DNA from 2 places in the Bacillus methanolicus genome. Region 1 is predicted to be linked to the other one. Evidence: riboswitches for the same ligand, from Rfam matches in the RefSeq annotation. Region 1 holds a riboswitch; the other holds the start of a gene.
What was found. Region 1 has a riboswitch for glycine ahead of C0966_RS00345 (ACT domain-containing protein). Riboswitches for the same ligand answer to the same signal wherever they lie in the genome.
Positions count from the first base shown of each region.

Region 1 (4,200 bases):
ACGACAGTACTGCTTGCGATGATGTATGGACAAACTCGCCTGTTTTATGCAATCAGCCGTGATGGTTTACTTCCAAAAGTTTTATCTCGTGTTGATAAAAAGAAACAAACACCTGTTATTAATTCCTGGATTACGTGCCTTATTGTCTCGTTTTTTGCAGGTGTTGTTCCATTAAACAAACTTGCTGAATTAACAAACATTGGTACATTATTCGCGTTTATGACTGTGTCAATCGGTATTTTGTATCTTCGTAAAGCGAAAATTTCTTCTGGAAGAGGATTCAAAGTGCCATTTGTTCCGTTGATTCCTATATTGGCATTTTTATTCTGCGGATATCTTACCCTTCAATTGCCGTCTACAACATGGATCAGTTTCGTTTCATGGCTTGTAATTGGTCTAGTAATCTATTTTGTATACGGAAGAAAACACAGCACATTAAATAACACAACAATCTTAGAAAGAAAAGTCGGTTAAAAGCAAAAAAGCTTGCAGAAGTACTTCTGCAAGCTTTTTCATTGTTGAAGGGGTCAGACCCTTAATGCTGTACCGCGTTAAAGTACTGCGGGCCAGACCCTCATCGCAGTAACGCGTTAATTGATTAGAGATTGTAGTGGGGCTGGAATTCTGCCGCCCCGCTGAATAAGTTTTTCTGATTGAAATGGATTTACGCCTATTACCGGGGCACGGCCGAGAAGCCCGCCAAATTCGACGATATCTCCTTCACGTTTACCGGGAACAGGAATGACTCTGACTGCTGTTGTTTTTTTGTTGATCATTCCGATCGCCATTTCATCAGCGATAATTGCGGATAGGGTGGAAGGAGTTACATCTCCTGTCAGTGCAATCATGTCAAGGCCGACAGAGCATACGCAAGTCATCGCTTCAAGTTTTGACAAAGATAGCGCGCCATCAAGGATTCCCCGGATCATTCCATTATCTTCACTGACCGGGATAAATGCGCCGCTTAACCCGCCAACGTAGGAGCTTGCCATCGCGCCGCCTTTTTTCACCGCATCGTTCATGAGTGCCAGTGCCGCAATCGTTCCATGTGTTCCAACTCGTTCAAGGCCAATTTCTTCTAAAATTTCTGCGACACTGTCATTCATCGCATTTGTCGGTGCAAGGGATAAGTCCATAATGCCAAAAGGAACTCCCAAGCGTTCAGCGACGACCCGCCCGATTAATTCTCCTGCTCTCGTAATTTTGAAGGCTGTTTTCTTAATAATTTCAGATACTTGGCCAAGATCTGCTTCAGGATGGCGCTTCAATGCATTTAATACAACACCCGGCCCGCTGACCCCTACATTTATCACGGCTTCTCCTTCACCGGCGCCATGGAAAGCTCCAGCCATAAACGGATTATCCTCAACAGGATTACAAAAAACTACGAGTTTTGCACAGGCGATCCCGTTCCGATCGCTTGTTTTTTCTGCGGCTTCCTTTATAATCAATCCAAGCTGGCGCACTGCATCCATATTGATGCCGGTTCTGGTGGTTGCGACGGATACGGAAGCACAAACACGTTCTGTTACACTCAATGCCTCTGGAAGGGCAGCGAGCAGTGTGTGATCTCCTTTCGAAAAACCTTTATGTACAAGGGCTGAAAATCCACCGATAAAATCAACGCCAAGGTTGCGAGCAGCAAGGTCAAGTGTTTTTGCAAGCTCAACGGCCTGTTCAACTGAAGCATTGCCGAGAATTTCTGCAATTGGAGTAATTGAAATTCGCTTATTAATAATCGGAATGCCGAATTCTTTTTCCACTTCCTCAGCAGTAGATTTCAAATTCTGGGCAAAACTCATGATTTTCTCATAGACAAGTTGATTCATTTTTTCGAAATTAGAATCCGTACAGTCACGAAGGCTGATTCCCATTGTAACGGTTCGAATATCGAGGTTTTCCATTTGAACCATTCGGATCGTTTGGAGCATTTCATCCATTGCAATCGTCATTAGAATCTCTCCTTAAAAGTTATATCCGATGCATTGCCTGAAAAATTTCTTCAAGTTGAATATTTATTTTTAAACCCATTTCATCTCCCAGATCATTGAATTGCGTGCGTAATGTATCTAAATTTTCGATTCCGGAAACATCAACTATCATCATCATCGTAAAAAATTCCTGAAGGATCGTCTGGCTAATGTCGAGAATATTAATTCTATTCTCGGCGAGAATCGTCGTCACTTTCGCAATAATACCAACCTGGTCTTTCCCGATAACACTTACAACAGCACGTCTTTTTTCCATAAACTCCACCTCTTCACTTTTTGTAATAACAAAAAAGATTGGATGATTCATCCAATCTCAACAAATAAGAAGAGTGCAGTTTTCCACTCTTCTGTCCTTTTGCCTGAGATTGTGAATCCTTCGGCGCCGCAATCGTGCGGTCTCTCCAGAAGCTGCTCCAGTTATAGTTTTACCCACAACCTTCATCGCCTGCTTTATTAAGTTAATTATAAAGATAGTATCAGTATAATGCCGGTTCGGTCAATAAAAATTTTACCGCAATAACGCAGCGCGGGCCAGACCCTCAACGCATTAACGCTTTAAAGCAGCGCGGGCCAGACCCTCAATACGTTAATGCTTTAATGCGGAATAGGGGCCAACCCTCTGGCCCCTGCTTTTATACTGCTTTTTGTTTTGTATTTGCTGCTACTGTTTCGAGTGGCGCATGAAATTCGTTTTCCATTTTGGACACTACCACTGTAGCAACTCCGTTTCCGATTAAGTTGGTAATTGCACGGGCTTCTGACATGAATCGGTCAACACCGAGCAATAACGCAATTCCTTCAACCGGAATCATTGGGAAAGCGGCTAGGGTAGCAGCCAAGGTAATGAATCCAGATCCGGTTACACCGGCAGCCCCTTTAGAAGTCAGCATTAATACTCCAAGAAGGGTAAGCTCTTGCCAGATCGTTAAATCGATTCCATAAGCCTGAGCGATAAAAATTGCAGCCATGGAAAGATAGATCGACGTACCGTCTAGGTTGAAGGAATATCCTGTCGGAACGACAAGTCCGACTACCGACTTTGAACAACCATATTTTTCTAATTTTTCCATCAATTTTGGAAGAGCGGATTCAGATGAAGATGTTCCTAGTACAAGCAAGATTTCTTCCTTAATATAAGCCAAAAATTTAAAAATATTAAACTTGTAAAATTTCGCAATCCCACCCAATACGAGGACGATAAACAGGAACATCGTAATATATACGGAACCCATTAATTTTCCAAGTAAAAATAATGAACCGAGGCCAAACTTTCCGATAGTAAACGCCATTGCTCCAAATGCAGCAATTGGAGAAACTTTCATAATCATATTTACTATTCCGAAGAAAACATCCGTTAATTTTTCGAAGAGAGTGACAACAGGCTTGGCTTTTTCGCCCATTGCTGACATGGAAATCCCGAACAGGACGGCAAAGAATAAAATTGGAAGTAATTCACCTTTTGCCATGGCTGCAACGATATTATCGGGAATAATACCCACTAAAAACTCGATAGCACCGTGGCTTGTTGCTTCCGCTTGCTTAGTATATTCAGAAATGTTCCCGCCTTCAACAGCACTTGTATTAAAACCTACACCAGGCTTTACTAGATTGACTACAATGATGCCGATAGCAAGCGCAAACGTTGTTACAATTTCAAAATAAATCAGCGCTTTTCCGCCGATTCGGCCAACTTTCTTAAGGTCGCCTATGCTGCCAATTCCAATAGCAACCGTGAAAAAGATAATCGGCGCAATCACCATTTTGATTAATTTAATAAAAACATCAGCTAAAACCTTTAATTTTTCACCGTACTCAGGGAAAAGAAAACCGACTATAATACCGAGTATAATCCCGATAATGACTCTTACCGTTAAGTTATTTAATAGATTTTTAGATTTCACCATTTCATCCTCCTTATGTTAATGTTAGCGCTTTCGGAATTTGTTTATTCAATATTAGCAGACAATTAAGAAAATAAGTTTTTATGGTTATATTGTTCTTTTTGTTCATTTTGGTCGAAATTTCGGAGCCAAAAAAAGAACACGATTGATCGTGTCCTTTTAATCTCCAGCCTCTTTAATTTTTTCAATCATGTCTGATCCTACCTCTTGTTCAACTTCTTCATATAAAGGTTTGAATTTCTCGATCCATCGTTCCTTAGCTTCGGGAGGCAAATCATAGATTTTTAAATCAGACTTGTTTTTTAGTT
Region 1 covers NZ_PNFF01000001.1:85,662-89,861, forward strand. The annotation lists gene C0966_RS00335 (amino acid permease) at 1-474, shown strand, start outside; gene C0966_RS00340 (PFL family protein) at 591-1,952, opposite strand; gene C0966_RS00345 (ACT domain-containing protein) at 1,972-2,247, opposite strand; glycine riboswitch at 2,329-2,406, opposite strand; gene C0966_RS00350 (dicarboxylate/amino acid:cation symporter) at 2,624-3,895, opposite strand; gene C0966_RS00355 (DctP family TRAP transporter solute-binding subunit) at 4,052-4,200, opposite strand, start outside.

Region 2 (4,200 bases), 1.8 Mb from region 1:
GAACATCCATTTCAGGAAGGCTGTATCCAATGCGGCCCGGCGTGCTAATTTCAAAAATCAGCGGTTGATCTTGTTTATGCATGGAAATCCCCCAATTCTTTCACGAAAGTATCAATCTCTTCTTTTGTTCTTAATTCCGTTACAGCGATTAACATGTGATTTTCCAGATCTGAAAAATCACGGCCGAGATCATATCCGCCAATAATTCCCTTCTGTAAAAGAGCCTTGTTTACCTCTTTTACAGGCTTATTCAGCTTCACGATAAACTCATTGAAAGCAGGACCTTCAAAGACGACCTCAAAACCATTTTCTTTAAATGCCTCTTTCGCATAATACGCTTTTTGCATATTCGCTAAAGCCATCTCTTTTACGCCTTTTTTTCCTAAAGCCGTCATCGCAACAGAGGCTGCAAGTGCATTAAGGGCTTGGTTCGAACAAATGTTGGAAGTCGCTTTATCGCGGCGGATGTGCTGTTCGCGTGCTTGCAAAGTCAGAACAAAACCTCGGCGCCCTTCCTCATCCACTGTTTGGCCGACAAGACGCCCGGGCAATTTTCTCATCAGTTTGCTTGTAACGGCGAAGTAGCCGCAATGTGGACCGCCAAATGCTGTTGGTATGCCAAACGGCTGGGCATCACCGACAACGATATCGGCACCGAACTTTCCAGGAGGCGTTAATACACCGAGTGCCAACGGATTGCTCGATACGACAAACATCGCTTTTTGGCCATGAGTGATTTCCTCAATCTCTTTTAAAGGTTCTATGCGGCCGAAGAAATTTGGATACTGTACAATGACAGCCGCCACCTCATCTGTCACCATATTTTTCAGTTGCTCAATATCTGTGATCCCGTCTTTATAGGGAACTTCGACTACCTCAATATATTGTCCTTTCGCATATGTCTTTACGACTTCTTTTGCTTCTGGATGAACTGCTGAGGAAATAACTACTTTCTTTCTTCTTGTCTGGCCAGCGCTTAACATAGCGGCTTCCGCAAGAGCTGTTGCGCCGTCATACATGGATGAATTGGCTACTTCCATTCCGGTTAACTCGCAAATCATTGTTTGGAATTCAAAAATAGCCTGAAGTTCACCCTGAGAAATTTCCGGCTGATACGGAGTATACGCTGTATAAAATTCTGAACGGGAAATAACATGATCTACAATGACCGGCATGTAATGATCATAGACACCTGCTCCGAGAAAAGAAGTATTCTTCTTTAAATCTGCATTTTTCTCTGCTAAAAGAGCTAATTCCTTCATTAGGGATGATTCTGATTTTGCCGGTTTAATGTTATAGTCGCCCTTAAAGCGGACGCGTTCTGGAATATCGCTGAACAGATCATCAATAGAAGATACGCCGATTGTTTCCAACATTGCCTTTTTGTCCTGTTCTGTCATCGGTAAATAGCGATGCTTCATCGTTTGCTTTCCTCCCTGTTACTTCTTTTCCCTTTTATAAAATGGTGTTGACACGATAACTGCTTTTAGGCGCTTGCCGCGGATTTCAACTTCGACTTGATTACCAAGTTCTGCTTCCTCCGCTTTTACTAAAACAAGGCCGATATTTTTCTTCAATGTTGGGGATTGTGTACCGCTTGTTACTTCCCCAATATTTTCGTTTCCTTTATATACCTGATAACCGTGGCGCGGAATCCCTCTGTCGATCATTTCTACTCCGGCAAGCTTTCTCGGCACCCCGTTTTCTTTTTGCTGTTTTAATGCTTGTTTGCCAATAAAATCAGCTTCTTTATTAAGCTTCACGGCAAATCCGATGCCTGCTTCAAGCGGGCTTATCTCAGGGGAAAGCTCCTGCCCGTATAGTGCAAGGCTTGCTTCAAAGCGCAGCGTATCACGTGCTCCCAATCCGCATGGCATTACGCCGAATTCCTTTCCGGCCTCCAGGATCTCCTTCCAAAGAGCAGGTGCATCGATTGCATCACAATAAATTTCAAATCCGTCTTCACCGGTATATCCGGTTCTTGAGACAAGCGCTTTTTTACCGTTAATGTTCACATCCTGCTGAAATTCAAAAAAGCCGATATTGCTTAGAGTTGTTTCCGGTGTCAGCTTTTGAAGGACTTCTTCTGCAAGCGGACCTTGCAAAGCCAATTGAGCTGTTTGTTCAGACAAATTATTAATTTCAACATTTTCATCTAAATGGTCTTTGAGCCACTCGAAATCCTTTTCAATATTCGCAGCATTGACAACAAGCAAATAGCGATCTTCATCCAGCTTATAAACGAGAAGGTCGTCAACAGTGCCGCCGTTTTCATAGCACATCGCCGAATACTGGGCACCTCCGGTCTTTATTTTGGAAACATCATTCGTTAACATTTTTTGTAAATACCCAAGACTTCCAGTCCCTTTTACTTCAATTTCTCCCATGTGAGAAACATCAAATAATCCTGCCTTTGTCCGGACGGCTTCGTGTTCTTCTTTAATGCTTGAAAATTGGACAGGCAATTCCCAACCGCCAAAATCAATGGTCTTGGCACCGTATTCCTTGTACGACTCAAATAACGGTGTGCGCTTAAGCTCAGACATCATAATCCCCCTTCATCCAACAAATTAATGTTAGTTTACCCAGAATTTGATTCAATTAAGAAAAATGCAAGCGTCTTAGTCAACCCCGATGAGCGAAGGTACTAGACAAACAAAAAAGGACAGAAAACCCCCTCAAAACATGAGAAGGTCTCTGTCCTTGCACCTGAAAGTTTACCATAGCGGCTTTCCTCTTTGGTGGCTCCATTAATGGCGGAGCACTCTCCAGAGCAGCGTCAAACAAGAGTTCTTTTGCCTGAGAGATTCACAAATCAGCTTTGCTTGCTCCTTCGGCGCTACAAATGTAGTCTCTCCCCTTGTCGTCATTCGCATTTATAAAATTTTCCATTATGGCCATACTACACTTTACGGATAGCTTTTAGATGTTACATTTTAAAATGATTGTTAATATGCAAATTTCTAAACTTTCAAAGCTAATCTTATCCTACCATTAAAGAGCTTGATTGAGCAATAAAATTTTTAGTAAAGGAGCAATTTGTCATGACGGTGCAGATTGAATTCGATTCCTCGTGGCAGGATGAATTTTTGCAACGAATTACTGATGACGGCCCCTGGGGAAACTGGGAGCTATTTAAGCTGGCCGTTGAAGTGGAAAAACATACTGTCATCCCTGAATTCGAAGGTCTGCAAGCTCCGAAGCACCTGCCGAATTTAACTCCACTTCCCCATCAGCTTGAAGTGGCCAGACAAGTTGTTGAAAACATGCATGGCAAAGCCATTTTGGCTGATGAAGTAGGTCTGGGAAAAACAATTGAAGCGGGACTGATACTGAAGGAATATATGATTCGGGGACTTGTGAAAAAAGTGCTTATTCTTGTTCCGGCTTCACTTGTAACCCAATGGGCGAGTGAGCTGAATTCAAAATTCTTTATCCCGGCCATCACCCAGCGAAAAAGCTATGTATGGGACCAATGTGATGTTGTTGTATCTTCGATCGATACAGCCAAAAGAAGTCCACATAGGGAAATGATTTACGAGCAGGATTATGATTTGATTATTATCGACGAAGCTCACAAGCTCAAAAATAATAAAACAAAAAACTACGAGTTTGTTCAAAAATTAAAAAAGAAATTTTGCCTGCTATTAACAGCTACACCCATTCAAAACCGGATTGAAGAAATCTTTCATTTAGTTTCTTTATTAAAACCGGGTCATCTTGGCAATGAATCAGCATTCTTTGAAAAGTACAAACGGAACTCACGGTCTCTTAATGATGATGAACACCTTCGTGAGCTTGTAAATAAAGTTATGATTCGAAATCGGAGAGCCGACACAGGAATTGAATGGACAAAACGGCATGTAGAAACAATACCGATCGAGTTTACAAAAGAAGAACGGGAGCTTTATGAAGCAGTAACAGAATTGAAGAGTGAAGGAAACTGGGTCAACTCAAGCCAATTTTCAGTTATGACCCTGCAGCGGGAGGCTTGCAGCAGCAGGGAAGCTGTCTTTCATACATTAAGAAATATGCTTGAAAAGCAAGAATCTCCTTCAAAAGCTTTTCAAGAGCAAATACAATATTTAGTCTCAAAAGTCGAAGCTGTAAAAACGAACTCGAAAGCAGGAAAAGCTCTTGAACTTATTCAAAAAATAAATGACAAAGTCATTATTTTCACGGAGTACAGAGCCACCCAAT
Region 2 covers NZ_PNFF01000001.1:1,875,525-1,879,724, forward strand. The annotation lists gene gcvPB (aminomethyl-transferring glycine dehydrogenase subunit GcvPB) at 1-82, opposite strand, end outside; gene gcvPA (aminomethyl-transferring glycine dehydrogenase subunit GcvPA) at 75-1,421, opposite strand; gene gcvT (glycine cleavage system aminomethyltransferase GcvT) at 1,440-2,546, opposite strand; glycine riboswitch at 2,778-2,870, opposite strand; gene C0966_RS09435 (DEAD/DEAH box helicase) at 3,045-4,200, shown strand, end outside.
Region 2: linked by a shared signal. The riboswitch ahead of gcvT (glycine cleavage system aminomethyltransferase GcvT) and the one ahead of C0966_RS00345 (ACT domain-containing protein) in region 1 are both predicted to bind glycine.